Regions from separate parts of the Diaphorobacter sp. genome, predicted to be linked through region 3. Evidence: predicted binding sites of a transcription regulator. Region 3 holds the regulator's gene; each other region holds the start of a gene.

Region 1 (13,316 bases), on a different contig from region 3:
TGCGCGCTCGTCGGTCTGTTTCTGGTCGCGGCGCTGCTGCTGCAGCGCCAATTCAGTGCGGCGGCGCTCCAGCACCTTGCGCAGGCTGGCCAGGCGCAGCTCGGCCTGCAGCAGTGCCTGGCGCGCCCTGTCCACGCGCGCGTCCTGCCCGCTGACCACGCCGTTTTGCAGGCCGATGGCGTGATCGAGCCGGCCCATGAACTGATAGTGGTGAAACATCACCTCGGGCTGCATGGCGCCGCCGGTCTTCGCCCCCCAGCGTCCCTGCGTCTCGGCGGCGTAGCCGGTCAGCTGACTCAGCTGCGCCTGCGCCGCCTGGCGGGCGCCTTGCGCATCCTTGAGCGCCTGGCGCGCCGCGTCGCGCTGGCGCTGCGCCAGATCGACGGCCACTTCAAAGGCTTTCAGTGAGGACATACGGCGTGCCTTTTCATGGCGTCGGACTCTCAAGCACCTTCCAGCGCCTGGGCCATGCCGGCCACGCTGGCGTCCATGGTGGCGCCGTCGCGCATGTCCTGCTGCAAGAACGCCACCATGCCCGGCTGCAGCCGGATGGCCTCGTCCAGCTGCGGGTCCGAGCCGCTCATGTACGCGCCCACCTGGATCAAGTCGCGGCTTTTCTGGTAGCGCGAATAGATGGCCCGGAAGCTGCGCGCCAGGTCAAAGTGCGCGCGCGGCACCACGTTGTGCATCACCCGCGAGGCCGATTGCTCGATGTCGATGGCCGGGTAATGCCCGCTCTCGGCCAGCGCGCGCGACAGCACGATGTGGCCGTCCAGAATGGCGCGGGCTGCGTCGGCAATGGGGTCTTGCTGGTCGTCGCCCTCCGACAGCACGGTGTAGAACGCGGTAATCGAGCCTACGCCGTTCAGGCCGTTGCCGCTGCGCTCCACCAGCGCGGGCAGCTTGGCAAAGCAGCTGGGCGGATAGCCCTTGGTGGCGGGCGGCTCGCCAATGGCCAGGGCGATCTCGCGCTGGGCCATGGCGTAGCGGGTGAGCGAGTCCATCAGCAGCAGCACATGCCGGCCCTGGTCCCGGAAATACTCGGCAATCGCCGTGGCGTAGGCCGCGCCCTGCATGCGCAAAAGCGGCGGCGCGTCGGCAGGCGCGGCCACCACCACGGCGCGGCTGCGGTCTTGCGCGCCCAGAATGTCCTCGACAAATTCCTTGACCTCGCGCCCGCGCTCGCCAATCAGGCCCACCACGATCACGTCGGCCTGGGTGTAGCGCGCCATCATGCCCAGCAGCACGCTCTTGCCCACGCCCGAGCCCGCAAACAGGCCCAGCCGCTGACCACGCCCTACGGTGAGCAGCGCATTGATGGCGCGCACGCCGGTGTCCAGCGGCTGGCGCACGGGGTCGCGCTCCATGGCGTTGATGGGGCTGCGGTCCATGGGCCGCGCGGCCACCTGCTCCAGGGGGCCCGCATGATCCAGCGGGTTGCCTTGCGAGTCCACCACGCGCCCCAACAAACCGTTGCCGATGGGCAGGCACAGCACGCCCGCGCCCGTGCCGGCCTCATCCGCCTGCTGCACGCCCAGGCGCAGCGCAGGCACATAGGCCTCGGCCGGTGTGACGCTGGCGCCGCTGGACAGGCCGTGGGTGTCGCCGGCTGGCATCAAAAAAGCCTTGTCGCCCGCAAACCCCACCACCTCGGCCAGCACGGGCTCCTGCCCGGCCATCTGCACCTGGCACTGCGAGCCCACGGGCACGCGGATGCCCTGCGCCTCCAGCACCAGGCCGGTCAGGCGCGTCAGGGTGCCGCGCGTGTGCAGCGGCAGGCCCGGCGCCAGTCGCGCGCGCGCCTGCGCGACAAAATCCGCCCAGACAGGGGCTGGCTCAATCGGCATGGTCGTCGTCCCTCCAGGCCTGCGTCAGACCCAGCGCGGCAATGGCGCGGCGCCAGCGCCTGTCCAGCGTGCCGTCCACCACCATGCCGCCCGACTCCACCACGCAGTCGCCGGGCGCGAGGGCCGCGTCGGCCTGCCACTGGATGGCGCCGCCGCCCCATTCTTCGCGCAGCGGCTGCTCCAGCGCCGCCCAGTCGCCGGGGTTCAGGCGCACGGTGGCCGGACGGCCCTCGCCAGCCAGCATATCCACGGCTTCGCGCACCACGGGCAGCACGGATTGCGGGTTGCCCGTCACTTCCTGGCGCACCACCTGGCGGGCGATGTCGCAGGCCAGTTGCAGCACCTCGTGGGCCATGCCCTGCTGCAGGCCAGCCAGGCTGTCTTCAAAGGCCTGGGCGACGCGCGCCAGGCGCTCGGCGGCCTCGCGGCCCTGGCCGGCCACGTAGTCGTCCATGCGCTGCTGCCACTGCAAGTGCGTCTGCTCCTGCCCTTCAGCCAGGCCGCGGGCATAGCCTTCGTCATGCGCCTGCTGCAACAGGGCCTGGTGCTCGGCCTCGGGAATGCCCGGGTCCGCCGCAATCACTGCCGGCTCTGGGGCCTTCGGCTCCGGGCCGATGGGGCCGATCGGCCCGCCAGGGTTGGCACCATCGATGTCGCCAAACTCCCAGCGCGTGACATCGCCCACCTCCTCGCGAGGGATGAAGCGGGTGTAGTGGCGATGCGCGCGCGTCATGGGTCAGTCTCCGGCCTGGCGTGCGTCAGACAAAGGCGTCGTCGCCGCCGCCGGTCAGCGCAATCTGGCCCTCGTCGGCCAGGCGGCGCACCGTCTTGAGGATTTCCTTTTGCTGCGCCTCGACCTCGGACAGCCGCATCGGGCCGCGCGACTCCAGGTCTTCGCGCATGGCATCTGCGGCGCGGGTGGACATGTTCGCCAGGATCTTGTCGCGCACCTCGGGCTGGGCGCCCTTGAGGGCCACCACCAGCGTCTCGGAGGCCACCTCGCGCAGCACCGTCTGGATGGCGCGGCCGTCCATCTTGGCGATGTCGTCGAACACGAACATCTTGTCCATGATCTTTTGCGCCAGGTCCATGTCGTAGCCGCGGATGGACTCCAGCACCGCAGCATCCATGCCCGAGCCCATCAGGTTGATGATCTCGGCCGCCGCCTTGACGCCGCCCAGCGAGCTCTTGCGCACCTTGTCGCCGCCCGCCAGCACCTTGAACAGCACCTCGTTCAGGTCCTTGAGCGCCGTGGGCTGGATACCCTCCAGCGTGGCGATGCGCAGCATCACCTCGGCGCGCTGGCGCTCGGTGAACTGCTTGAGGATCTCGGACGACTGGTCCGGATCCAGGTGCACCAGGATGGCGGCCACGATCTGCGGGTGCTCGTGACGCAGCAGCTCGGCCACCGCCAGCGGGTCCATCCACTTCAGGCTTTCGATGCCCGACACATCGCCGCCCTGCAGGATGCGGTCGATCAGCAGCGCGGCCTTGTCGTCGCCCAGCGCGCGCTTGAGCACCGAGCGCACGTAGTTGCTGGTATCCGACACCAGCAGGCTCTGCGCAGCCGCGTCGCCGGTAAAGCGGTTGATGACCTCGTCCACCTTCTCCTTGGACACGGTTCGCATGCGGGCGATGGTCTCGCCCAGCTTTTGCACCTCTTTGGGCGACAGGTGCTTGAAAACCTCGGCCGCCTCTTCCTCGCCAAGGGACATCAGCATGATGGCTGCGTCGTTCAGTCCTTGCTCATCCATGGCTCTTGCCTCTTGTTGCGCGCATGACCCGCGCCCTGCGCAACTGGCGCGCCCCCAGCGCGCAACGCGCAGCGCTGCGAGAGAAGGGGGACGGCCCGCAGGGCCTCAGGGGGTTGTTCATGATCATTCGCCATTGACCCAGGTTTTCAGGATGCTGGCCACGGCCACCGGGTTGCTGCGGGCCAGCTGGCGTGCCTCTTCCAGGCGCAGCTGCTCCTCGGTGGGCTGCAGGTCCTGGGCCTGCACCGGCGCCGGCAGCGCCGGGCGCTGCAGCTCTTCGCCGGCCACGGCGTCCAGCTGCGCGCCCGGCTGGCGCGGCCCGCCCTCCAGCGACTCTTGCTTGCGCCCCTTGATCACCGGGCCCACCAGGCCCAGCAGCAGCAGCGCCACCGCCAGCGAAACACCCACGGGCCAGCCCAGCGACTTGGCCAGCTCGATCATCTCGGGCTGCTTCCACAGGGGCTGCTCGGCGGTGTTCACCTCTTCCACCAGGAAGGGCGCATTCATCAGGTTGACCGAGTCGCCGCGGTCTTTGTTGAAGCCGATGGTCTCGCGCACCAGCGCCGTCATCTGCTCGATCTGCTCGGGCGTCAGCGCCTTGGTCACCGGGGGCTTGCCCGGCCCTTCGCTCACCGACTGGTAATTGACCACCACGGCAGCGTTCACGCGCTTGATGGAGCCTATGCCGCCACGCGTCACCTGCGTGGTCTTGTCCACCTCGTAGTTGGTGATGGACTCGCGCTTGCCCGGCGCCGCCGCGCCGCCCTGCACGCCGCCCGCCGCCGTGGGCGCGGGGTTGGCGCCGTTGATGGGCGCGGCGGACGCCTGCGGCGGCTGGTTGCTCACCGCGCCGGGCACGCCCGTGGGCGGCTGCGCGCCGGGGGCGCCGCCGGTCTCCACCACCTGCTGGCTGCGCACGGCGCTGGAATCGGGGGCCAGGTTGGGCCGGTGCTGCTCCACCGTCTGCTCGGTGTGGCTGAAGTCCACCTCGGCCGTCACCTGGGCCTTCACGTTGTTCTTGCCCACCACGGGCTCCAGCAAGTCCAGGATGCGGCGCGAGTATTGCTGCTCGATCAACTGCACATAGGCCAGCTGCTGCGCATCCACGCCCGCTCCGGACATGTCGGGCGTCTGCGACAGCAGCTTGCCCGTGTCGTCCAGCACGCTGACGGCCGACGGTGCCAGCTCGGGCACGCTGGAGGCCACCAGGTGCACGATGCCCGCCAGCTGCGCGCGATCGAGCGTGCGTCCGGGGTACAGGCTCAGCAGCACCGAGGCAGAGGGCTTTTGCTGCTCGCGAAAGAAACCGTTTTGCTGCGGCAGCGCCAGATGCACGCGCGCGCTTTGCACCGAAGCCAGCGCCTGGATGGAGCGCGTCAGCTCGCCCTCAAGGCCGCGCTGGAAGTTCAGCCGCTCCTGGAACTGCGTTACGCCAAAGCGGTTGCTCTCCATCAGCTCGAAGCCCGTCACCGAACCCTTGGGCAGTCCCTGGGTGGCCAGGCGCAGGCGCACGTCGTGTACCCGGTCGCTGGGCACCATGATGGCGCCGCCGCCCTCGGTGTACTTGTAGGGCACGTTCATGGTGGCCAGCTGCGCCACGATGGCGCCACCGTCCTTGTCGTTCAGGCCCGAGAACAACACCCGGTATTCGGGCTGCCGGCCGTAGAAAAAAAACGCCACCAGCACCGCCAGCACCAGCGCTGCCGCAGCGCCCAGGCGCAGGCGCGCGGTGCGGTCAAGCGACGCCAGCCGCTGCAGCGGGCCAGTGCTGGCGGCGGCGGCGGGCGGGGTCACGGGAATTTCGGCTACTGCAGACATGGTGCTTTCCAAAGGGTCTGGCGCCAGGCAAGACTCTGGCGGTGGCCCGATTATGAGAGCCGCCCCCGCCGCCATTGGCCGGATTAGCCGCGCCTTTGGCCATCATTTCCGCACGCCACCGATCCGCCAAACGCCTACGATTGCCCCATCCCGAGCCTTCCCCAGAGCACCACCATGGACCTGCGCATCAACAGCTCCCAGCTTCCCGTCACCGGCACGCAGGTGGCGCGCCGCGTCACGGCGCCCCAGGACGGCGTGCAGGAAGCCGGCTTCTCGTCCGCCTTCAAAAACGCCCTGCAGGCGGTCAGCGCCGCCCAGGACCGCGCAAGCGGCCTGCAGCGTGAAGTGCAGCTGGAAAACCCCAACGTGAGCATCGAGGAGACCATGGTCTCGATGCAAAAAGCGCAAATCGGCTTCCAGGCCACGCTGCATGTGCGCAACCGCATGGTGCAGGCCTACACCGACATCATGAACATGCAGGTCTAAGACCACCGCTCATCGCGCATCCACTCATCATTTGATAGCTTCTGGCGCTTGACGGATAAGCGCCAGCGCCATTTCCGGCCTAAAAAACACCGGCTACCTTGCGGTAGCCGGTGTTCGGTGTCCTGGCGCTTTGGCGGCAAGACAACCCCGTCGCCTGTCTTGCTGGACCACGCCTTCGAGACTCTTGTTTTGATAGCTGCCAGCGCTTGATAAATAAGCGCCGGAACCGTTTTTGACCAAAAAACCTTAGTGCATCACCTGCGGCTGTCCGTCGAACAAGTGGTCAAACTGCACCAGCCATGGCTCGGCCAGGCAGCGTATCTGGGCATCGTTGCGCAAGATGCGCTGCATGATGCGAGCCTTTTCCTTGCGATGCTCGGGGGCCAGTTCCTGCTGGCGGGCCTCATAGCGCAGCTGCTCGATCAGCACGGCGCAGGCGCCCTCGTAGCGCACCACCTCGTCCCAGTCTTTCTGGCGCGCCGCCTCCAGCATCTTGGCGCTGCTGTCTTCGATGGCTTTGTAGTAGTCGATGAGCATTTCCGGCATTTTTCAAGCCTCCGCCAGCGCAGGTTCCGCTGCTTCGCTGGCCATTTCGTTGTTTTTCTTCATGTCTTTCCAGCCCTGCGCAATCGGCTCAATCAAGCGCATCACTTCTTGCATCATGGCGTCGTCGTTGCGTGCGTTGGCCAGAACCAGACGGCGCAGGCTGTAGTCATAGATAGCCCCCAGGTTCTGGGCCAGCTCTCCACCGGCCTCGCGGTCCAGCGCCGTCATCAAGCCCTCCTCCAGAATGCGCACGGCCTTGGTAATGCTGTTGCACTTCGTCAGCACATCACCGCGTGCCAGTGCGCCACGGGCCGTGGCAATGGCATTCAGAACACCGTCCAGCAGCAAGTTGACCAACTGGTATTGGTCGATGGTGTGCATGCTGGTTTCAACGTTGATGCGCTGGTACGCGGATGCGGCGCGGGGAGTGAAGGCACTGAACATGACGGTAATCCTGAAACTGGCTGCTATTCAATTTATCGGCACAAGGCCGTCAAACTGAAGCTCTTTCAGCCCGAGGATTTATTCCATGTCGTGACCTGCTGGGCAATGTAGGAGTTGAGCGCATTGAGCTTGCTCATCTGACTGTCCAGGGCCACGTAACGCGCCGTCAGGCTGGCTTCCAGCCGGGTGGCCCGATCTTCCACAGCCTGGGTATCCTTGGCATTCAGATCCTTGGCCTTTTTCAGCAATTTGTCCTTGCTGGAGAAGAAGCCGGTTCCATCGGCCAGCAAGCCGTCGATCGTGGACTTGATCTTGGTGCCCACGCCATTTGAGGTGTTGCCATCGGCGCCGCGGAAGAACGCCTTGAGAGCCTCTGGATCCTTGAGCGCGGCTTCGAACTTGGTCGAGTCAATCGCCAAGTCGCCCGAGGGCCGCAGTGGATCAGTTCCCTTGGCCGTGCTGATGCCAACATCGGACAGTGTCCGCAGTTTGCCATCCCCGCCCGCCACCGACTGCAACGCCATGCGCAGGGTGTTCTGCAGTGTCACCGCCGACGAGTCGCCTTGCAGCAATCCGGCCGTCTTGGTGTCCTTGTCGTAGGCTGTGATCGTGTTGAGCGCCTGGTTGACCGCGTTGTAAGCCTTCACGAAGGCGTCCAGGTTCTCCTTGACCTTTGAGGTGTCGCTGGCCACAGTGATCTCAACCGGCCCGGCCGTTTCCTTCAGTGCGTTGAACGTCACGCCCGACACCGTATTCGTGAACGTGTTGCTGGCCGAGGTGACCGCGATGCCGTTGACCGTCGCCTTGGCGTCGGCCGCATAGATGGTGGTGGCGCTATCCATGAGGCGCGACAAACCCGAACCATCAGCATCGTCGCCATCGGTATCGGTGACCGTCATGCGGAACCCTGCCTCTTCGCCGGTGCTCTGACTGCGTAGCAGCAGCCGCTCGCCCGAGGCGTCGGACACGATGGTGGCCGTCACGCCCGCCTTGGCGCCGTTGATCTTGCCAGCGATGTCGGAAAGCGTGTCGTTGATCCCGACGGTGATATCCACCGCAGTCTTGCCATCGGCAGGCGTGAACGTAGAGGAGTCCGCCCACTTGCCCACCTGCAGGCGCAGCGTGCCAGCGCCCACCGGCAAGCCCTTGCTCAGCGCTTGCGAAGTCGTGGTCTGCGCTTTGGCCAGCCCCTGCACCTCCACACTGAACGTGGAAGCTACCGTCCCCCCCACCGCCGACGCGGTGACAGCATCCTTGTTCGACGAAGCAGCGGTCACTGCATTCCAGCCCGTCACGCTCGTCAGCTTGCTCGCGGCGTCTGACAAAGTGGACACCAGTGACTTGATCTGACCATAGGTAGAAATCTTGGCGTCGATCATCGTGGCCTGGTAGGTCAGGCCAGTAGTCCGGGTGATGGGCAGGCGCGCCATGTCCACCGACGATTTAATGATTGCGTTGACATCCACGCCGCCGCCGAGACCGACCCCTAGGGACGTAAAGCTGGCCATAGCCACCTCCTGATAAATGCACTGTCAGGTTAATACCAATCGAGAGATTGTCCAGCCAAGCTGCCAGGCGCATTGCGCCGAAAAGTGCCCGAAATACCGTCCATCCCTGCAAGCGACAAAGCGGCGGCGATCTCGCATCGCCGCCGCTCCTTCTTGCTTTGCAAAGCCGGCCCCTCAGGGGCCCGGCTTCCCAAGCCGCGCTTAGCGCAGCAGGGCCAGCACACCCTGGGGCAACTGGTTGGCCTGCGCCACCATGGCGGTGCCGGCCTGCTGCAGGATCTGCGCGCGCGACAAGGCGGCGGTTTCCGATGCAAAGTCGGCGTCCTGGATGCGGCCGCGCGAGGCAGCCATGTTTTCCGACGTGGTCTGCAGGTTAGTCACTGTGCTCTCGAAGCGAGACTGCAGGGCGCCGTAGCTGGCACGCTGGCTGGCGATGGTCGAGATGGCGGCGTCCACCATGGCCAAGGTGCGGTTGGCACCGGCCACCGTGCTCACGTCCATGTCCTTCACCTTCTGCATCTGGCTGGCCGTCGCAGTGGTTGCCTTCAAGAAGCCGGCAGTCGTGCTGCCAGCGCTGTCCGTGGCACTGAACGACTTGGACGAATCCAACGTCAACTGCCCCGTGATGACAATGTCGTTCGTGCCAAAAGCGGCGGTGGACAATCCGGCTACGGCAGCGCCCAATGCAGTACCTGCTCCATTGTTGGTGCCGTCTAGCGCCTTCAGAGTGAACACGCTGGCGGCATCCGACTTATTGAGCAACTTGATGTCTTCGCCGGAAGCATTGGTCAAGACAAGGCCATTTCCAGCGTCGTTCAAGCGAGCGGACACACCCGTCTTGCCCGACACATCGTTGAAGGCCTTCACTGCAGCGCTGAGGCCTTCGGCCGTGTTGCCGTTCGTCTTGAACGAAATGGTGACTGGCGCACTTGTTTCGTTGTTCGACGCCACTTGCATGGTGTAGGAAGCCCCGGACACAAACGTGTCCATCCCCACTTCCGTACGTGCCGACGCGCTGACCCCCGTGAATTCGGTTTGCGCGTTGACCAAGGCTGCCACATCTTTGGCAGAAGATTTGGCCCCGTAGGTAATGTCTTTCTTGCCAGCAGCCCCCTCTACGGTCAGCGTCCCCCCCGTAATCGCAGACGAGCCGGCGGAGGTGCCGCGCAGGACCAGGTTCGTGCCTGCGGTACTCCCTTGGGTCAAATCGCCCGTGGCGTCGGTGGCGGTAGCTGCCTTCGCGCCAATGCGGTTGTTGCCGTAGGAGTTGGTGCTGAAGTTCGACGAAGTGGCCGTGATGGTCTGGTTGGCATTGGCGCCCACCTGGAACTGGGCGCTGGTGAACGAGCCGTCCAGCAGCTTGCGGCCGTTGAATTCAGTGGTCTTGGCGATGCGGTCCAGCTCCGAGGTGAGCTGGTTCACTTCGGAGTTCAACGCTTCGCGATCCGAGGCGCTGTTGGTGGCGTTGGCCGACTGCACGGCCAGCTCGCGGATACGCTGCAGGATGTCGCCCGAGCTCTTGAGCGCGCCTTCTGCCGTCTGCGCCAGAGAGATACCGTCATTGGCATTGCGCACGGCCTGGTTCAGGCCACGGATCTGGCTGGAGAAACGCTCGGAAATGGCAAGACCGGCGGCGTCGTCCTTGGCGCTGTTGATGCGCAGGCCCGAGGACAGGCGATTGATCGAGGTATTGAGCGCATTCTGGCTGATGCTCAGGTTGCGCTGGGCGGTCAACGATGCGACGTTGGTGTTGATAGTGGCCATTGCTACTCTCCTGAAGGAACTGACATATCTATGGCGTTGCCGCCAACTGGGCCCAGAACCGTCTGGCCGCAGGGTTCACAGCGCCCAACCAGGCTGACTGTTGAACAGCGGGTCGTCACTTTTTGTTTCATGCGCCCCGTTGATTCTGTTTTCGGGTTGCGCTTGGAAAACTTTAGGACTGAATTGGCGGATTGAGCGGTTTTTGGCGTGCTTATCAAGCCAACGGCGCAGCAGCCGCTGGCCACAATCCCTCCAACGTTCCCAAAAAGTCCGCCGGAGGGGTAACGCTTGAACCGGCAGTAATGTTCATTTCCAGCCCTGCAGGAGTTCCGCAATGGCATCGACGATCAACACCAACATCGCCTCGCTCACCGCCCAGCGCAATCTGGGTGTCAGCCAGGCCTCGCTCAATACCTCGATCAATCGCCTGTCCTCGGGCCTGCGCATCAACAGCGCCAAGGACGACGCCGCCGGGCTGGCCATTTCAGAGCGTTTTACTACACAAATCCGCGGCATGAACCAGGCCGCGCGCAATGCCAACGACGGCATCTCGCTCGCCCAGGTTGCCGAGGGTGCGCTCAAGAGCTCGGGCGACATTCTGCAGCGCATCCGCGAGCTGGCCGTGCAGTCGGCCAATGCCACCAACAGCGCCTCGGATCGCGAAGCGTTGAACGCCGAAGTGAACCAGCTCACCTCGGAGCTGGATCGCATCGCCAAGACCACCGAATTCAACGGCCGCAAGCTGCTGGACGGCTCGTTCACCAGCGCCCAGTTCCAGGTAGGCGCCAATGCCAACCAGACCATCACGGCCACTTCGTCCAACTTCAGCACCAGTGCCTACGGCAACTACCGTATTGGCGGCAAGGCAGTAACGCCGACGGACAACACCGGCGATCTGACACTGGGCAGCCTGCCGGGCTCCGTCAAGGCACAAGCTGCGACGCCCACCTCGGGCATCACCGGCCCCGGCACGCTGACCGTGGATGGCGCCTACGGCAAGAAGGCCATCACTTACCCGGCCGGTGCCTCGGCCAAGAGCGTAGCGTCCCTGGTGAATGCCCAGACCGAACTCACCGGCGTGAGTGCCTCGGCACGCACCGAGGTGGGCATCGACAGCCTGGTCTCCGGCGCCTCGTACACGATGCAGGTGGCATCGAACAACGCCACGGGCTCCCCCGCGACGGTTTCGTTCACCGTCAACTCCCTCACCGCCGACGGCCTGAGCGCCGCCGTGAAGGCATTCAACGACGTGTCGGCAAAGACCGGCGTGTCGGCCCGCGTGAATGACGACGGCAACCGCATCATCCTCACCAACGATTCCGGCGAAGACATCAAGCTACTGAACAACTCGGTGTCCACCAGCACCTTCGGCTTGACCAACCCCGACGGCACGCCACTGCCTACAGCCCAGACAGGCATTGCGGGTCAGGGGGGTACTGGCACCTTCGCCGCCAACGGCTACGTCGTCACGGGCCAGTTGACGCTCGATTCGTCCAAGTCGTTTAGCGCCTCGGATAGCCAGGGGACGCTGACAGGAGGTGGCTTCATGCGCGCCAACACCGCCACCTCCAGCCAGTTGCAGGCCGTCAAGGACATGGACGTGAGCACGGTCGGCGGCGCCAACCGCACCCTGGCCATGGTGGATGCTGCCATCGCCGCGATCAGCAGCCAGCGTGCCAATTACGGCGCCCTGCAGTCGCGCTTCGAGACGGCCATCGCCAACCTGAACATCTCTTCGGAAAACATGTCCGCCTCGCGCAGCCGTATTCAGGATGCTGACTTCGCCGCGGAAACGGCCAACCTGTCGCGCACCCAGATCCTGCAACAGGCCGGCACCGCCATGGTGGCTCAGGCCAACCAGATTCCGCAGGGGGTACTGGCATTGCTCAACTAAACAGTGGTTCCCAGTAAAAACTCCCTCTTTATATCTTTCAGCGCTTGCCAGGCAAGGGCTGAAAGCCATTTTTTCAAAAATCCATGCTGGGATTGCTTGGCATACGCATGTTTCGTGGCCACTACGCTAACCTCAGCATTTTGGTACTCGCATGAACATCTGACATGATTCTCGCCAAGTCTCTTCGTCCCGCCCACGCAGGATTGCCACAATGAAGGCTGTCATCCTGGCAGGTGGGCTGGGCACGCGGATTTCCGAGGAATCGCACCTGCGACCCAAGCCCATGGTTGAGATCGGCGGCAAGCCCATCATCTGGCACATAATGAAAATTTACGCCCACTTCGGCATCAACGACTTCGTGATCTGCCTGGGCTACAAGGGCTACGTCATCAAGGAGTATTTCGCTAACTACTTCCTGCACATGTCCGACGTGACCTTCGACATGGCCGGAAACCGCATGCAGATACACGACCAGCACGCAGAGCCTTGGCGCGTGACCCTGGTGGACACGGGCGAACACACAATGACCGGCGGGCGCCTCAAGCGTGTGCGCAAATACCTGGGCAACGAAACCTTCTGCATGACCTACGGCGATGGCGTGGCCGACATCGATGTGACCGCGTTGCTGGCGTTCCACCGCCGCCACGGCAAGCTAGCCACTGTGATGGCCGTGCAGCCTCCGGGCCGCTTCGGGGCGCTGGAGATCCGGGGCGAACAGGTGCGTGGATTCCAAGAAAAGCCCGACGGCGACGGCGGCTGGATCAACGGTGGCTTTTTTGTTCTGGAGCCCGGCGCGCTCGACAGCATTGCGGGCGACGCCACCATCTGGGAGCAAGAACCCATGCGTCAGCTGGCTGCGCGCGGCGAGTTGATGAGCCACTTTCACCGCGGCTTCTGGCAGCCCATGGACACCCTGCGCGACCGCCATATGCTTGAAGAACGCTGGCACAGCGGGCACGCGCCCTGGCGGTTATGGAGCTGAGCCCCGCGTTCTGGACTGGACGACGCGTGCTGCTGACCGGACACACAGGCTTCAAGGGCGGCTGGCTGTCGCTGTGGCTGCACATGCTGGGCGCCAAGGTGCAGGGTTACGCATTGCCGCCAGCCACCACTCCCTCGCTGTGGCTGGCGGCACGTTTGGACGAACTGACACCCGGCGCGCTAGCAGACATCCGCGACATCACGCGCGTGGACGCTGCCGTTACTGCATTCCAGCCGGAAGTGATCCTGCACCTGGCGGCGCAGCCGCTGGTGC
Region 2 (10,653 bases), on a different contig from region 3:
ACTTCGCCCAGCGCCGCGCCGATCTCGCGCAGGATGTCGCGCATGTACGGCTTGACCAGTGCGCTGCCGCTGTCGAACATGGGGCGGTTTTGCTCGTCCACGATCTGAATCTGCAACCCGTCGGGGGTCAGGTCCAGGCGGATCTGCGAGCGGTACTCATTGAGGCGCGGGTTGCCCGTGATCATGGCGTCGATCTTGGTCTGCAGCGCCTTAATGCGCTCGGCGTCGATGCGGGCGCGCTCGGCGCGCAACGCGTCGGGGCTGAACTGGTTTTTCTCGGCGCTGGAGCGGCGCACCTGGCCGTGCACTTTGGTCAGGTCATTGCCGCCGCCCGGGATGATGCTGGAGCTGTTGCCCGCTCCGTCGCCGCCTTGCATGGCTACCTTGAGCGGCGACTGAAAATACGAAGCAATGCCCTGCAGGTCGCCCTGGGCCGTGGAGCCCAGCAGCCACATCAGCAAAAAGAAGGCCATCATGGCCGTCATGAAGTCGGCGTAGGCAATCTTCCAGGCGCCGCCGTGCGCGGCGTGCGCGCTTTTCTTGACGCGCTTGATGATGATGGGCTGGAGCTTTTTTTCTGCCACGACCACCCCCGCCTACTTTTTGCCCTTGACGTGCGCTTCCAGCTCGGCAAAGGTCGGGCGGTCGCCAGAGAACAACACCTTGCGCCCAAACTCGATCGCCGTGGCCGGGTTGTAGCCCTGCATGCTGGCCAGCAGGGTGGACTTGATGCACTCGTATTCCTTGGCGGCGTCTGCGGCCTTTTGCTCCACCAGTCCGGCGATCGGCTCCACAAAGGCATAGCCCAGCAAAATACCCAGGAAGGTGCCCACCAGCGCCGAGCCCACCATGCCGCCCAGCACCGCCGGCGGCTGGCCCACCGAGCCCATGGTGTTCACCACCCCCAGCACGGCGGCCACAATGCCGAAGGCCGGCAAGCCGCCGGCCACACGGTTGAGCGCCGCCACCGGCGCATGGGCCTCCTGGTGGTGGGTGTCGATCTCGTTGTCCATCAGGGCTTCGATCTCGTGCGAATTGAGGTTGCCCGACACCATCATGCGCAGGTAGTCGGTGGTGAATTCGACCACATGCGGGTCAGAGCCCACGGTGGGGAATTTCTTGAAAAGCTCGGACTCGTGCGGTGCCTCCACATCCGCCTCGATCGCCATCAGGCCCTCTTTGCGGGCCTTTTGCAAAATCTCGTAGAGCATCGCCATCAGCTCCAGATAGCGCGCCTTGGTGTATTTGGAGCCCTTGAGCGCCGCAGGAATGGCCTTCAGGGTGGCCTTGATCACCTTGGGCTGGTTGTTGACGATGAACGCCCCCAGTGCCGCGCCACCGATGGTGGCCATTTCAAAGGGGAGCGCCTTGAGCACCACACCAATGGCGCCGCCATGCAGGATGAACACGCCAAAGACGCAGACCAGGCTGACGATGTATCCAATGATGACGTTCATTAAGGCGGTTCAGAAGCGTGGGTGGGCTGGTGAGAACAACCGCACCCAGTCAAGCTAGGCCGCGGCGAGAATGCACGGTAGTGATAATGGTATCGGATTGAACGGGCGCCACTTGAGAACTAGTCCGCTGACCCGTAAGGATCGGCCGTGGTGCGCCTAGTCGGATCGGAGTACGGCTCGTTTAGCGATTCACTCAGTCTGGCAGCCAAGCTTGCAGCCAGTTTTGTAGGTGTGCGCCTTCCAGCATCCAATGCTGGTGCACGGCCTTTCGCAGCGCGTCGCCTGATGCCGCCGATGCGTCCAGATCGGCCAGGTGCATGCGGATGGCGTCCACCCAGTTCTTGTAGCGGTTCTTCACGCGCGTCACGGGCAAGCCGCATTGGTAGGGCGCTACGTCGCTGCATACCACGGGGTAGCCACAGGCGCCGTACTCCAACAGCTTCAGGTTGCTTTTGCAGTCGTTGAACAGATTGTGTTCCAGGGGGGCCACCGCCAGGTCGAGGTTCAAACTGGCAAGCTTATGAGGGTACGACGCAATGTTGACGGGCGTGTGGTGCTCGTGCAAGTAAGGGCGCATGGGCGCTGGGCACATGCCCAGAAACACCCACTCCACCTCACCTGCCAGGGCCTTAACCACGTCGGCGATCAGTTCCAGGTCGCCCTGGTGGCTTGAGCCGCCTGCCCAGCCGACGCGCGGGCGCTGGCCCTGGCGGCGCAGGCTGGAGAGGTGGCCCCAACGTTCGGGGGGCAGCCGGTTATGCACTACACGAATGTCGCGGTGCAGCTTTGCCATTGCTTCGGCCAAGGGGGTAGTGGAGACGACCAGCCGATCTGTCAGATCGAGCCAGCGTTTCAATACCCTTTGCATGTCTTGCGGTAGTTGGCCCCGGTGTCCATTCTTCATGGGCAGGTTGAGCAGGTAGTCGTCCAGTTCAGCCACTTTGAACGCCTGGGTGAAGGGTACTGTGCGGCGTACCGTCTCGAACGGCACATCGCCCACCAAGCGCTGGAGCACCCAAGCGTCAGGACGTAGGCGCTCCATCTCCACCGGGCCGTAGTGGTATTCGCTCACGCGTACATCGGCCAGTCCGGCATTCGCCATGGCCTGGCCGGGGTGGATGATGCGGTAGTGGCCGCAGCCGAAGGCGTCTGCATTTACTGCTAACACCACCGGCAGTGGGCGCCAGGGCAATGGATCCCAGTTCAAGCGCGTATCTGTTTCCACGGCGAACTCCGTGGACTGGAGCGACAGGTTGCGGTTGTAGGCCGGGTCGTGCGCCAGCGCGGGCAGCCAGCGTCGGTACATCTCGTCCTGCGCAAGCGCGCGTTGTTGGTCGAACGCCTCGGGAGGCGTAGAGGTCAGGGTGGCGCCCTTCTCGTGCAGCAGCACGGCGTGGGGCGTCCACACCGTCAGGTAGCCTGCCGCGCGTGCGCGCAGGCATAAATCGATGTCGCCGCAGATAAGCGGGAATGCATCGGCATCCATGCCGCCCAGTTCGTCGTAGAGCGCGCGGCGCACCATCAGGCAGGCAGCGCTGACGGCGCTGTAGTTCTGGTCAATCTCCAGCCGGTGCATGTAGCCCGGTGCGTCGGCTTCGGCCCCGGAGAACGGGTAGCCTGCCATGCCGTGCAGCCCAAGCAGCAGTCCGGCGTGCTGCACCTGACCATTGGGGTAGAGCAGCTTGGCGCCGACCACGCCCACCTCGGGGCGCTGCGCGTGGTTGAGCAGCGCGTCGAGCCAATCGCCTTGCGCGATGGCTGTGTCGTTGTTCAGCAGCACCAGATAGTCACCGCGCGCCTCGCGTGCGCCTAGGTTGTTCATGGCGGCGTAGTTGAACGGCTGCGGATAGCGCAGCACGCGGATGCGCGCTTCGCCCAGTGCCGCCAGGCCGTCGAGCCAGGTGCAGGCGGCGGGCTCGGTGCTGCCGTTGTCCACCAGCAGGATCTCGTAGTGCGGATAGGTGGTCCTCTCCAGTAGCGAGTTGACGCAGCGTTCTAGTAAGGCGAATTGGTCCCTGGTGGGGATGATGATGGACACCAGCGGCTGCGCCTGGTGCCCATAGAGAACGCGGTAGCGGCCCGCCAGGGAAGCATCGACCGTGGCGTTGTCGTAGCCACGCGCGCGCAAATGTTTGGCAATTGCTGCCAGTTCATGTGCGTTGTTCGCCAGCAGCGGTGTGTGGGTGACCAGCAGGGGTTCGTGTATGTGTGCCAAGCCGTTCAATCCGCCGGCTTCGATCAGGCGCAACAGTAGTTCGAATTCCGGGGCCTGCGCATAAGCTGCATCGAAGCCTCCAGCCTCCAGGAACACATCGCGGCGGAACAGCCAGTGCCGAGCCATGTTCGCGGGGCAGGATAGCAGCATGTCCAGGTTGAAATCCGGGAGGAACATGGGAGTCGGCTCACCAGAGTCAGTTGGCACGAGCGCATCGGCAAAGACGGCGCGGCACTGCGGCGCGGCTAGCAACTCCAGCATCACGATGGGCAAACCCGAGGGGGTGAAATATTCGCCCGCATTCACCACCAGAAGCCAGTCGCACGCACCGGCTTGTACCAGTTGGTGGATGGCGTCAAGCTGCTCGGTGGCCGTTATGGCGGCAACGTTGCACAACTGGGGCAACTGGCTATGAGCGGCATTCGCGCCCAGTACGATGATGGACTGTGGCGTGAACGCCGACGGCAGCGCTGCAAGGCTTTGCAAGGTGGCACCCAGGCTGCTGCCTGACTGACCTTGGGTGCGGATGAAGAGGGTTAGTGAGAGCGGAGCTTTGGCTTGGTATTGCGTCATCAAGCGCGACTGCGCGGGTGTTGGAACGCGCTCGGCCAGCCATTGGCTCAAAGGAGGCTGACCGTTGTCTGCGGCGCAGGCGGCCGTGCTGGCAGCCAGCTTTCTGCGCTGCTGGTGCGTGGACAATCCGGCGTATGCTCGGGCGGCGCTTTGTGTCACTTCGATGAAGTTTTGTACGCTTTGTCGCGCCTGTTCGCGTGCCGCGGCGAGGTGTCTGGCTCTCTCTGCCGGGAGATCCGGAACCAAGGAAAAATCCAGGCACGCTTCCTCTACGGTCGGGATACCGTATTTTTCGAGGTTGAACTGTTTTAAGTAATCTGACTGAATGAAGATCGAGGGGCAGCCGCATGCATAGGCTTCAGCCACCATATTGGAAGGCTCATAGCAATACAGAACTTTGGTGGAGCGCAAAATATCTGCAATCTCCTCGGCGGATCGGGGAATTTCTTGGCACAGGTTGATGCCGTTTTGCCGAATCGTATCCGCTATTCTCCCGCCGAATGCAAGATACTTGTGAGCGTAGTAGCAAAATCCTGTTCTTTGAGTGGTGGAGGTATTTTCATCGTTGAAGATTCGTTCATCGACAGGGGGTAAGAAAAGTCGCCCACTGTGCGCCTCACCTTGTAGAACCCATTCGTCCCAATAAAAAATGATGTCGTTGGGATTAATGCTGGCATGCCCACCAAGATGGCCTGCCTTATTGAGCAACCAACGTGCAACTACAGGCTCTTGGAGCGGGTTGTCACGTATGACCTCTGGATAAACGGCGATCGGTGTGCGGTGGGTATCTTTGTGCCTTTTCTGGATCTCATGGGTCAACACAGGGGTGCGCAGCCAAGGGCTTTGGAGTTGCGAAGTAATGTATGCCTCATAACCTAGTTCGTTAAGTATGTGGCATAAATAATGCAACATCCGAGGTCCTGCCGTTTTCTGAGAGAAATCAGGACTGACGATGTAATACGGCCCATGGCGGCTTTGGTAGAAACTAGACCCCGGTTGGTAAGGAGTCATGTTTTTTCCTCCACATACGCCAATCCATCAACACTGATGATGGTTGTTCCGGGTGCAAGAGTGGTCGAAACTGTATCAATCACATCATTAATGAAGGTACGACGGGTTGCGATAACCAGGCAATCTATTTTTGCACTGCTGATAGACTCAGGGGGCGAAACTTTTAGGTCGGCGTATTCCAATGCGTCACCGTGGAAGACCTCCTCCTTGTCGGTAACCCAGACCATATTTGCATGGAGGTCAGGGCTCTTTCTAAGAAAACTGTAACCCCTGCCCTGTATACCCCAGAGGCCGATGCGTGCGTTTGGGCAGGTGCCGACAAATTCCCTGACCAAGCGAGCCAAGCCTTCCGCCTCGTGATCGGCTTCTATGCAAAGCTTGCTCTCATTCATGAACGCATTCCAAAAAGCCGGGCGCGATGCAGCATCCGGAATGGCTTCGTGCATGACGATGTCGAAGCCCTTGTTTTCCTCGGGAAAGCACTGCATGCGCGCAAAAAGTCGGCCAGCCATGTCGTAATAGCTGCTCCACAAGCGTTGCATACCTTCGGCGCCAAATCCTTGGCCTTCGAGCCAGCGAAAAAACTGGTGAATACCGAAAATCATGTTCTTGTTGGCGTAGGCCTTCCATTCCCATGCGCCGACGCATTGCAGCATGCAGGGTTCGCCGATGTAGGCGATGGGTTGGCCCGCAACGCGAGGCACGGTCAGCATTGCATGGGGGAAGCAATCATCAACGAGCACGGAAGAGCCGTCAACGCTGGCACTGGGCTTCAGCCAATTGAGTGCATCCACGAAAAACTGCCGCCGGGTGACAAAGCAGAATGTGCCGCTGAACAAGGCGGAAGGGTTTTTCCCTGGCAGAAAGACGAGTTCTTCCAGTTGTGAAAGATGCAGCCATTCACGGGAATCACATTGGAGGTTCTTCAGCAGAAACTCCGGAATGGCCGGCTTCGCCTGGCGGATGAGGCGGCTGCGCAACGAGGGACCAATCCAACCGAAATTGACATAGTGATAGCTGACGTGGGGGGCGGCAGAGATAGAATCCATAATGCGTGCAATGCCGCCGGGCAAAACGATGTCGTCGTCGCTGATAACCCACACATAATGGCCGCTGGCGAGCTTGGCGGTAACGTTCAGCAGGTTGTTGCCGAATCCCAAGTTACTGGCATTTTTTCCATAAATGATGGGAAGGCGACTTGCCTTGACCACCGCCTCGGTATGATCGGTCGATGCGTTGTCCGAGACAACGATTTCCAGCCGATCCAGGAAAGGGGCGCTTTCCCTGGCAATATTTTCGAGTAAAGGTTCTAGCAACTCTGCTCGATTGCAGGTTGGAATGCATAGGGAGAGAAGTGGCTGGGACAACGTTCGACCTATAGGTAAATAAAAATCGATCCTAGATTCAAATGGCGGTGATGTTGATGTCCAGGCTGCCGCCGCTGATTTTACCGGTCCGGATGGGATGATCCAGCACATGCAGACCATATATATGATCATGCCATCCTGCTGGTGCGTTATTCTGTCGAACGCGCATTTCTTCCATTTTTCGGTACTCGTGTGCTTGATTGAATTCTTTGATTGCTAGCATCTCTCCGTACCATTGATTGTTGGTGAGTAAATCATTGATTTCATCAAAATATAAAATAGTTGCGGGCAGGTGTTTGTTGGGGGTTGATTCAGAGATTTTGAAAACCGCCGAAGTTGAATTATAAAGATCGACATCAGCTGAAACAAAACCAAGCCATACACCGAATGCATATGGCGGACGCTGTATTTGATCCTTGTAGATCATCTGACCTGTGTTGGGAGCGTCTTTCACGGTGTTGTCTGGATTTATTTTAATTTGGCAATGATTTGCAGGATTTTAAAATTTTCGTTGTCGGTTTTTATTGCGGTTGACTGACTGTTGATTATGTTTAATGTGCATTGATCCAGTAATTTCTCCATCGATGAAATGGAGAAAAAATTAATGTGCTCATGCCAATGTTTTTTGTTTTTCAGTCGAGTATTTTTGTCTTCTTGCATTACGGGTTCGTGTGGCACCTCAAGATAGAGGGTGCTGCTTTTATCCATGCGCAGGCAAATGGCCTGCAGTATGTCGCAGGGGTAGGGGACATGTTCCAAAACTTCGCTGCAAACGATCAAATCATATGCCGAGGCAAGTGTTTCCTGTGCTGAGACGCTTTTCGCGCCAGCGATGGTGGGCTTTTGGCTGATGTCGTAGATGTGGAGGCATTTGTTCTTGCTCTTGAAGGGGGTGTTTTTCCCCGTGTCTCCGCCCCAATCCAAAATTGCAGGGTTGGGCGCAATGTGGGGGGCAATGAAGTTTTCTATCTGGTCAAGGTAGGGGATGTCTGCAAGCAGTAACCGATTGCGCTCCCGGTAGCCTGGTTCGTAGAGTTCCCGCAACTCCACATAGTCTGGGCCGCGATAGTCTTGGTAGAGCCGGGACAACTCGGCATCGCTAAAACGCATGTCGAGAAAAAGAAAGTCACACACCCCGCAATACAGGGAGTTGCATATGGAGTATGCGTGTCCATTGGCAATGGTGTTCAGTCCCCAGGAGGCGTCGATGACGACGGGGCGCCAGCCAAACACCCGGTGCGCGACAAACGGCATAAGGATGGCTGGTGAGGCTTGCAGTTGCATATTGCCGCAGCAGACGCACTGTGTGGCAATGCGTTCGCGCGGTGTAGATGGAATGGTGGTCATGGCTTGGCCGCTCTGTTTAGTGCGGTTTGACGGTGTGCTCAATGGCCTGCGCCAGCGTGTGGTGCAAATGCAAACCCAGTGCGTTGCGGGCTTTGGCGGTGCAAGGTACGTACCGCTGCCTGGCACTGTCGGCGCCTGCCGCAGCAGCTATGTGCACGGGCTTGCCTGGCGCCAGCAGGTCGCGCACCAGTTCCGCCAATTCGCGGATGGTGATGGCCGCTTCCGAGCCGACGTTGTACGCATGGCCTGCTTGGCCGTTGCGCAGCAAGGCTTCCAACCAGTACGCTAGATCGCGCTGGTCCATGTAGGAGCGAACGGGGGTGCCGTCGCCGCTGACGGTGATTGTGGGCGCAGTCAGGGCATCGCGGATGAAGTTGCCGATGGCGAAGTGCACGTTCAGCGGCAAGTCCTGGCCTATGAAGGCAAAGCAACGTGCCACCACGGTCTCGACGCCATACTGCTGCTGGTACAGGGCGCACAAATGCTCGGCGCAGCGCTTGGCAATGCCGTATGCGTGTTCTGGCCGTAGTGGATCGGGAATGCCGTTGTAGGTCTCGGGAATGGCATCCATGCCGGGTGGCTGCGGGCCATAGACGCCACCGGAGCTTGTGAGCAGAAAGCGGCCAATGCGATGCTGTGCCGCATAGTCCAGCAGGTGGCGCGTGCCATCGACGATCTGCGCATAGCGCTGCATGGGGTTCAGTTGGGGGCCACGGGTCGAGTCGGCAGCCGCATGCAGCACATGGGTGAAGCCACCGGCTGGCGGCAGCGATGCGGGGTCGAGGATGTCGCCCCGGTGCAGGCGCAGCCAGGGCTGGTGCGCGAATTCAGGGTTGCGTGCCAAAAAATCCTGCGGTGACCGGCTAAGTAGGGTGATCGAAGGCGCATCCTGGCCTGTGCCATGCAATGCCTGCCAGTGTCGCAAAAGGGCCTTGCCAAAAAAACCCGTACCTCCGGTGAGAAGTAGCTCCATGGTTGGTTCAGTTTTTTGGGGCGGCTGTAGGGGGGATGTCCTTTTTCCGGGCTATCCGGGCAAGGTACCACTCCTGTGCCATGGCTTGGATCCGGCTGGATGTGTCACCAGTGTTCTCGCACATGTCGACCTGCCGCCGCAACGTGGCGATTTCATCGGGAGTGCAGTGCGCAAGGATTTCTTCTTTCGCCAACTGTGGATCTACTTCGGGAGTCCAGTCATCAATAATCCTCCCATCGCTATCGATATTCTCGTTGAGGCCACACTGCTCTAACGTGTCGAGAAAATTCTGGTATGCCGTTCGATAGCGTTTGCTTGCTGCGTCATAATCGCAGCGCGATAGGAAAAAATTGATATTTAGTGTTTCTGGCAGGTTTCGTTCGGCGACGAATGGCAGACAGAAGAATTCACACATCTCCCTGACTCGTGCATCGTGGGCAATGAAGACGGCTGGTTTTCCTGCGTGGATGGCGGGGGTTAATCCGTGCATTCTCGCGCCAAATGCAAAATCAATGGTTTCCATGAATTTCTTCCAGGTCGGGTAGGCTGAAAAGTAATGCACTAACCCTTTCTCCAAGAGTGAAATGATTGGAGTCAGATCTTGGTATGATTTTTTGGCGGACTGGATGCTTTTGCTGGATATTTTTCCTGGGTAATGCAGAGCTTGAATTGCGAGGCCGAATTCTTGTTCTATGTAGTGGTAATTGGAGTGTTCGGCGAATTGGAGAAAATCCGCAATCCTGCTGTGAGGATTCTTCTGATAATTAGAGTAGCATACCGCGACTCGGCGTGGATCTTGGGGCGGCTGCAGGAGCGATGATTTCAGTGCGGGGCCGTTGAGAAAGAGAGAGGGGCAGCCTAAGGGGACGGCGTTTTTGATTCCGAGACGGCTCAGGGTTTCAGCCGAATATGTACCACGCGTTCCAACGATTGGCGACCGATCTGCAATCGTTTTTAGGTAGCGCACGACCTTGGGCGATAGAGTTTTATGTAAATCTGTGATGTATTCGTAGCTTTGAGCTTGTATGGACTCACTTAGGCTGAAGAATGGGATTTTCAACCGTTCGATGAAGTTGATCACATATTCGAATGCATATCCGTCCTCGTCGAATGGCGGAGGGGCGATGCGGCAGGGCAGAAAAAAGATAACCTTGGAGAACTTTTCATTGACTTCCTCTGGGGACATCTGGAAGTTCCAGATGCCAAAGTTCCTGCCCGAGGTTAGTAGGGCGCCACCGTAGGTGTATGCGATATCTCCGCTGTTGATCAAGCGAGCATGGTGTGGATAGTTGGCTCCGGTTTTCGCAAGGCTCGTGAGCGATGGTAGAAAACCGATCAGCGTGGGCCGGTTGTCGGGATAACTTGCGCCCGACGGGCGAATATGACCACGCTTTGTGGGTGGGTGGTTATTCGTAGTCATAGATCTCTTCCAGGCCAATGAGCCGCTCGGGGGGCAACCCCAGGCCCAGCAGATGCTGCCGGATGGCCGTGCCGAACCGGATAGAGCAGATGAGCAGCGGGTAGGCACCATGGCGCTCGGGGTCGTAGGCCGCCACGGTGTGGCCTGCTACTTGCCGCCCCCATTCGGCGGGCGAAGTGTCGGCAAGTGCCAGGATGGGAAGGGCGTCCGCCAGGGGCAGTACATAGTTATGGAAGTCGCCGCCGATGCCGTAGGCAACGAAGGGGCCGCCGATGCGCTGGTGAAAGCGC
Region 3 (6,680 bases):
CCCACTCCGAAGCTGCCGCCTGCTGCGGGAGTGCCCGTGGCGTAGTTCACCAGGTCGCTCTTCAGGCGCGCGGACGTGACCAGGGTCGGATTGGTGGCGTCGAAAGTGAAGTCCCAGGCTTCGGCCGGGTTGGTGAATGTCAGGGTTGTCTCGCGGATGGCATACACGCCGGTGGCGTCGGGGCCGTAGAAGCGATAGGTGAATTCGGTGGGGAAGTCGTCTGCCTGCGTCAGTGTGGGGTCGGCACCGCCAGGAGTGGCCAGCGGCATCGGTTCGACCGATGCGGCAATGGCGCCGGTGTTGTCAAAAATGACGCGGCCCGTAGCGGCTGGCACGGTGGGCGGTGCCGTGGTCAGATCGTTCAGCTGGTTGTAGATGTCCCAGGTGTTGGCGCCGTTCTTCTCAAAGTAAAAGCTCAGCGGCGTAGCCACGCCCTGGCTGTCATAGACGTTGAGCGACGTGCCATAGGTGGTGCGCGGCGTGGCGGGCACGGGCGGCGTGGCGCTCGGGTCGCCCTTGGCGTCGGTGACGCGGGCATCCAGGTTGAAGCCGGCGTTGATGCTGGTCGTTTGCTTGGCCGGGATGGGCGCGGAGGTGGGGAAGGTGAGCGGCTGTGCGGTATTGGAGGTGCGCAGGCCGGTGATGGGGTCGATGGGGTAGCCCATGACCCGGGCGCCGTCATTGGTCACCACGTTGCCCGCATTGTCCAGCTTGAAGTTGCCGGCGCGGGTGTAGGCGCGCGTGTTGTCGGGCAACTGCAGCGTGAAAAAGCCGTTGCCGTTGATCGCCACGTCCATGCTGTTGCCCGTCACCGTGAGGTTGCCCTGGGTGAACTGCTGGGAGACGGCGGATACCTCGGTGCCGATGCCGGAGTTGATGCCCCCCGCCGCCCCGAGGGCCGAGGCCACCAGGGCGGCGAATTCCGTGCGCGAGGCCTTGAAGCCCGTCGTGTTGGAGTTGGCGATGTTGTGGCCGATCACGTCGAGGTTCTTGGCCGAGGCATTGAGGCCCGACAAGGCTTGCTGGAAACTCATGATGTGCTCCTGATGACGAAAGTGCGTGCGTTCTTGAAGGGCGTGGCGCTTACAGCACGCCGCGGACGTTGGCGTAGTTGACGGTGCTGCCATCCTCCAGGGTGAGCGTCAGCGCACCTGCCATGGAGCCCGTGGCCATCACCTGTTGCTGCATCAGCGGCGTGGCCGCGACGGCGGTATCGCCCGTGACGGCCACCACCCGGAAACGCAGGTCGCCGGCGGATCCGTCGTATTTGCTGGAGTCCCACTGGAACGTGCGGCGGCCGGCCTGCTGCGCGCCTAGCGCCACAGTGTCCACCAACACGCCGCCGGGGGTGACGATTTCCACCTTCACATCGGTGGCGGCGCTTGCCAGGTCAAAACGGCCCGTGCCCTTGCCGTCGTCGGCAAAGCTCATGCGGTCGCCCTCGGCCAGTACCGAGCGGCCGATCATCGAGATGCCCTGCAATTGCTGCATGGTGCCGAACTGCTCGGCCATGGTCTGCATGGACAGGTTCAGCGTCTGCAGGCCGGTCACGGTGTTGATCTGCGCCATCTGCGAGGTCATCTGCGCGTTGTCCAGGGGGTTCATGGGATCCTGGTTGTTCAACTGCGCGACCAGCAGCTTGAGGAAGCGGTCCTGCATGGCTGCGGGGTCGTTGGCGGCGTTGGCCTGCGCGCCGGCGCTGGCCGCAGCGGTGGTGCCGATGGGGGTGAGAATCATGGCGGGCCCTCGTCTTTCTTACTGACCCATCTGCAGGGTCTTGAGCAGCAGCGTCTTGGCCGTGTTCATGACCTCGACGTTGTTCTGGTACGAGCGCGAGGCCGAGATCATGTTGACCATCTCCTCCACCGCGTTCACGTTGGAATGGGTCACATAGCCCTCTGCATCGGCCATGGGGTTGGACGGGTCGAGCACACGGCGCCCTGGCTGATCGCTTTCCTGGATGGATGACACGCGCACGCCGGCGGCGCTCTCGGGGCCCATCGGCGCGGTCTGAAACACCACCTGGCGCGCCTTGTAGGCCTGGCCGTCGGGGCCGGCCACGGCGTCCACGTTGGCCAGGTTGCTGGCCACGACGTTCAGGCGCTGCGACTGTGCGCTGATGGCGCTGGCCGAGACGTTGAAGATGGAGAACATGGACATGGCGGGTGCTCTCTTTCGGTATTACTGGCCCTGGATGGCGCTGAGCATCGTGCGGGACTGGCCGTTGATGAAGCGCAGCGTGGCCTCGTAGCGCACGGCGTTGTCCACGAAAGCGGCGCGCTCGCGGTCCATGTCCACGGTGTTGTTGTCCAGGCTGGGCTGGCTTTGCAGGGCATAGCCCAGCGTGTTGCCCGATGTGCCGCTAGTGGCGGCCGGCAGCGGAATGTGGCGCGGGTCGCTCACGCTCTGGCTGCTTTGGCCCGCGGGTTGGCCCGCGGGGGCTTGCGCCTGGGTGGCGGCGCGCATCGCGTCGGCAAACTTGAAGTCGCGCGCCACGTAGCCGGGGGTGTCCGCGTTGGCAATGTTGCTCGCGATGGCGCGCTGGCGCTCGGAGCGCAGTAGCAGCGCGTTTCCGTGAAAGTCCAGGCGGTTGGTCATCTTGTCGAGCATGTCGGCCTCGGGCGGCTATCTGGTGTGGGGCTGGCGCCCTTGCCGGATGGGCTTGGGACGTGCACCGATTATCAAAACCGCCGCGTTTTTCTAAAGCGCGAAGAAGGCGGGGATTGGCCCGCTGTTTCAGGCATCCGGCGCAGCGCGGCGGCCTACAGTGGCAGGTGTGAACAGGCGCCCCGGCCTGCTAGGGCCGACATGCAGGTGCTGCAGCTGGGCCGCCGCCCTTTCCACAGGAGTCTTGCCATGCCGCGTTGCCTGCGCCTTTCATTTCCCCCCGTTGCATCGGCATGCGCGCCGCAGCAGCCGGCACACCAACCGTTGCATCCGTCACTGAACCCGTTGCGCCGGTTGCATCAGTGGTGCGCCGCGCTGTTGCTGGGCGCCGCCCTGGCGCTGCCCGCACAGGGCCAGCAGTCAGTTGCGCAGACCGCCGATCAGACCGCCGACCTGGGAGCGGTCACACAGCGCTGGCTCGACGATGCGCTGGCCCAGGTGCAGGCCGGCGGGATGCCGCTGCGCATGGAAGTCAGCGTGGGCGCGCTCGATTCGCGCCTGCGCCTGGCACCCTGCGCGCGGGTCGAGCCCTACCTGCCCACGGGCGCGCGCCTGTGGGGGCGCACCCGCCTGGGCCTGCGCTGCGTGGATGGCGCCACTCGCTGGAATGTGTTTCTGCCCCTCACCGTCAAAGCCTTCGGCCCCGCCTGGGTGCTGGCCGGCAGCGTAAGCACCGGCACCGTACTGACCGAACAGGATGCCATCGAGGCTGAAGTGGACTGGGCGGCCGAGCCCGCCGCCATCGTGGCCAACGCCAAGGACTGGGTGGGCCAGACCGCCAGCCGCCCGCTGGCTGCGGGCCAGGCGCTGCGCCAGAACATGGTGCGCCCGCCCAACCTGTTCAAGGCCGGCGCACCCGTGCGCGTGGTGGTGCAAGGGCCAGGCTACGCCGTCACATCGTCAGGTCAGGCCATGAGCGCCGGCGCCCAGGGCCAGAATGTGCGCGTGCGCATGTCCAATGGACGCATCATTGGCGGCACCGTGCTGGAAGACGGCAGCATCGAAGCGTCCATGTGATCAAACGCCGCTTGCGCAAACGGCTGCCATGTGACGGGCGCCCGGACGCTCCGTCCACCGTTGCAAAAAGACGCCAAATGGCCATGAAAGGCCGCCAATTGCCACAAAGCGCTAAAGTCTGCTCCCTGCCAGCCGAAAGCATGGGTACTGGCCCCACATCTCACAGGGGTGGTGGAGAGTGTGATGAAGATTGGACACAACCCGGATATCGCGAGTGCGCTGGCACAAGCCGCTGCCAACAAGCAGCAGGCCAAGGCCGCCGCGCCCGCCCCTGCCGCAGAGATTGCGGCCCAGAGCGCATCACGCGCCGCTACAGGTGTGCCCGTGACGCTGTCGGCGTCGGCGCGCACGGCAGAAACCGGCCGCAGCACGGCCGACTTCAATGCCGAGAAGGTCAAGGCTGTCAAAACCGCCATCGATCAGGGCACCTTCAGCGTGGACGCAGAAGCCGTGGCCGACAAACTGCTGGCCAATGCCTACGAAACCTTGTCGCACTCGCGCGGCTGAAAAATCTCCCGGACTAGCGCTGCGCAGGGTATCCGGCAAGCCGGTTTGCGCGGCCTGGTCAGCCCGGGGTGACAGGCTCTAGACTTGTGCCCCATGTCACTCGACGCCACCCTCACCTCCATCGAAGCGCAGCTGCAGGACTTGCAGGCTGCGCTTCTTGCATCCAACCCCCAGACTTTCGAGCAGGCGGCCGTGCAGTTGCGCGGCGCAGCAGTGGCGTTGTCCCAGGCGCTGGCGCCGTCGGCAGCTGCCACGCTGGAGCCCGCCACGGCCCGGCGCGTGCAGGCCATTGGCCAGCAGTTGACGCGGGTGCGCGATCAGCTGGCGCGGGTGATGGCATTGACCGAGCGGCAGGCGGCGTCCTTGCTGCCCCCGGTGGAGGGGGTGACCTACGGCCCGTCATCCGGCGCGCGCGGGGCGCGGATTTATCGGGCGCCGGGGTGATGCCGGCTGTTTGGGTTACCAGGGGTCAGATTATTGGGGGTGATTATTGGGGGTCGGATTCCAATTAATCCCGGTTCAGCGACTGTCGTCTGACCTCCAATAACCGAGGCGTCAAAAAATCAATGCCCTCGCATCTTGGTGCGCAGCCGTGCAATCGACTGGCTGTGCAGCTGGCACACGCGCGATTCGGTCACGCCCAGTACGGCGGCGATTTCTTTCAGGTTCATGTCGTGCTCGTAGTACATGCCCATGATGTACTGCTCGCGCTCGGGCAGTTGCTTGATGGCCTGCACCAGCGCGGCGCGCAGGCGCTGGTCGCGCAGCACCGACATGGGGTTGGCACCCTCGTCGGCCATATGGCGGTCCAGAAAGCCCTCGTCGTCATCGTCGCGGTGAAAGTCTTCCAGATAGACCAGCTGGGTGCCGCGCACCTTGCCCAGCAGGGACTGGTAGTCCTCCAGGCTCATGCCCAGCTCGGCGGCGATTTCTGATTCCATGGGGCTGCGGCCCAGGCGCTGCTCCACGCGGTGCAGGGCATGCTCGATGTCTTTTTGGCTCTTGCGCGCACCGCGGCTCATCCAGTCGCCTTCGCGCAGCTCGTCGAGCATGGCGCCGCGGATGCGCTGGCTGGCGAAAGTCTCAAACTGCACGCCCTGCGTGGCTTCGTAGCGCGACAGGGCGTCGGTCAGGCCGATCATGCCGACCTGGATCAGGTCGTCGAGCTCCACGTTGGGTGGCAGCTTGGCGATCATGTGATGGGCGATGCGCCGCACCAGCGGGATGTGCTGGTGAAACAGCGCTTCGCGGTCGAGCTGGCCTTTCGCGGTGTACATCGGGTCAGTGGCTCCGTTGCGTGTATTCGGCTGTGGCGCCGGGGCAGTGCAGGGGCAGCATGCGCATCTCGGGGTCGATGGTGCACCCGTTCTCAAGCAGCTGCAACGCCAGTCGCTGGATGTCCTGCGCGCGTGCCGGTGCCACCGCGGTGGTGTGCAGCTGCTGGCCCAGGAGCTGCTGCGCGCTGTGCTGCAGGGCGGCCAGTGCCTCCGCGGTTTGGCGTGCCTGCGCCGGCGTGCGTGGCGCAGTGATGGAGGCTACCGTGCAGCAGCGTACGTCTGCATGCAGCGCCAGGTGTTTGAGCTGCAGGTAGCTGCGCACCAGGCCCTGCGCGCCGGGGCCGGTCATGACCAGCGGCACGCAGGCGCTGCCGCGCAGCAGGGGGGCCAGCGATTGCGCGGGTGCATACAGCACCAGCACGGCGTAGGCACGAAACAGTGGCTCCAGGCGTTGCAGGGCGGCGTCGCCCCGGGGGCTGGCGGGGGCGCTCGCCAGGCTGGACAGCCGGGCCAGGCCCTGGGCTGCGGGTAAGACGGCCAGTGATGCGCGGTCGGCGGCGGCGTCCAGCGCCTGCGCGGGGGCCCAGGCAGTGGGCCGCAGCAGTTGATCGAGGCCGGGGGACTGGCGGCTTTCGCGGGCGGTGCCGTCCAGCACCGCCACGGGGTAGCCCAGGCGCTGCAGGCTGGAGCACAGCTGCCACAGCATCTCCAGCCACGGGCCGTCTTCTTCGGGGCTGAGCACCGGTAGCAGGCGCAGGGCCCGCGCGGGCGTGTAGCTGTGCAGGCCGGCAGCCTGATGCATTGCGGTGTCAGGCAACATCGGCCACCTCCAGTTCTTGTGCGCTGTCGCTGGAGTGCGAGAAAAAGAAGTTGAGCTCGGCCACCTTGGGGTCGAAGGCCGACTTCACGCTTGAGCGCATGGACTCGCCGACCAGTTTGTGGGCGCTGGCGGCTTCCCAGTCTTCGGGCACGCGCTGGCCGTTGGTCACGCCGCGCAGCACCATCTGGTGGCGCACCAGCGAGTCGATGGCGGGGCCCAGCTTGACGGCCTCGTCCACCTTCGACAGGATGGCCTGCTGCGAGCCCGTGGTCTTGAAGCCGGTGAGCACATCGTCCAGCGTGTCGCCGTGGCTGCTGGCGTTGAGCACCAGCAGGCGCTTGACGCCGGGCAGATCCAGCACGTCCAGCAGCTCGCGCCTGCGCGGGTCGCGC

What was found. The regulator FliA, encoded in region 3, starts transcription of late flagellar genes. The targets are predictions, from matches to a motif close to CTAAAGTTTNNNNNNNNNNNGCCGNTA.
Region 1: the regulator FliA is predicted to act here: its motif matches at 10,317-10,343, upstream of AB7E35_RS08725 (flagellin).
Region 2: the regulator FliA is predicted to act here: its motif matches at 1,548-1,574, upstream of motA (flagellar motor stator protein MotA).

The regions. Positions count from the first base shown of each region.
Region 1 covers NZ_JBFWLZ010000020.1:21,130-34,445, reverse strand. Annotated here, with positions in the region: gene fliJ (flagellar export protein FliJ) at 1-414, opposite strand, end outside; gene fliI (flagellar protein export ATPase FliI) at 444-1,847, opposite strand; gene AB7E35_RS08760 (FliH/SctL family protein) at 1,837-2,580, opposite strand; gene fliG (flagellar motor switch protein FliG) at 2,606-3,601, opposite strand; gene fliF (flagellar basal-body MS-ring/collar protein FliF) at 3,725-5,419, opposite strand; gene fliE (flagellar hook-basal body complex protein FliE) at 5,594-5,905, shown strand; gene AB7E35_RS08740 (flagellar protein FliT) at 6,152-6,451, opposite strand; gene fliS (flagellar export chaperone FliS) at 6,455-6,895, opposite strand; gene fliD (flagellar filament capping protein FliD) at 6,961-8,403, opposite strand; gene AB7E35_RS08725 (flagellin) at 8,605-10,167, opposite strand; gene AB7E35_RS08720 (flagellin) at 10,502-12,061, shown strand; gene rfbF (glucose-1-phosphate cytidylyltransferase) at 12,273-13,043, shown strand; gene rfbG (CDP-glucose 4,6-dehydratase) at 13,034-13,316, shown strand, end outside.
Region 2 covers NZ_JBFWLZ010000020.1:4,213-14,865, forward strand. Annotated here, with positions in the region: gene motB (flagellar motor protein MotB) at 1-584, opposite strand, end outside; gene motA (flagellar motor stator protein MotA) at 597-1,457, opposite strand; gene AB7E35_RS08660 (glycosyltransferase) at 1,651-5,256, opposite strand; gene AB7E35_RS08665 (glycosyltransferase family 2 protein) at 5,253-6,623, opposite strand; gene AB7E35_RS08670 (hypothetical protein) at 6,661-7,077, opposite strand; gene AB7E35_RS08675 (class I SAM-dependent methyltransferase) at 7,092-7,970, opposite strand; gene AB7E35_RS08680 (NAD-dependent epimerase/dehydratase family protein) at 7,987-8,943, opposite strand; gene AB7E35_RS08685 (polysaccharide pyruvyl transferase family protein) at 8,951-10,363, opposite strand; gene AB7E35_RS08690 (class I SAM-dependent methyltransferase) at 10,350-10,653, opposite strand, start outside.
Region 3 covers NZ_JBFWLZ010000067.1:194-6,873, reverse strand. Annotated here, with positions in the region: gene AB7E35_RS14520 (flagellar hook protein FlgE) at 1-1,034, opposite strand, end outside; gene AB7E35_RS14515 (flagellar hook assembly protein FlgD) at 1,084-1,737, opposite strand; gene flgC (flagellar basal body rod protein FlgC) at 1,756-2,160, opposite strand; gene flgB (flagellar basal body rod protein FlgB) at 2,182-2,610, opposite strand; gene flgA (flagellar basal body P-ring formation chaperone FlgA) at 2,932-3,684, shown strand; gene flgM (flagellar biosynthesis anti-sigma factor FlgM) at 3,868-4,191, shown strand; gene AB7E35_RS14490 (hypothetical protein) at 4,285-4,635, shown strand; gene AB7E35_RS14485 (RNA polymerase sigma factor FliA) at 4,755-5,468, opposite strand; gene AB7E35_RS14480 (hypothetical protein) at 5,473-6,288, opposite strand; partial or broken gene AB7E35_RS14475 (flagellar biosynthesis protein FlhF) at 6,278-6,680, opposite strand, start outside.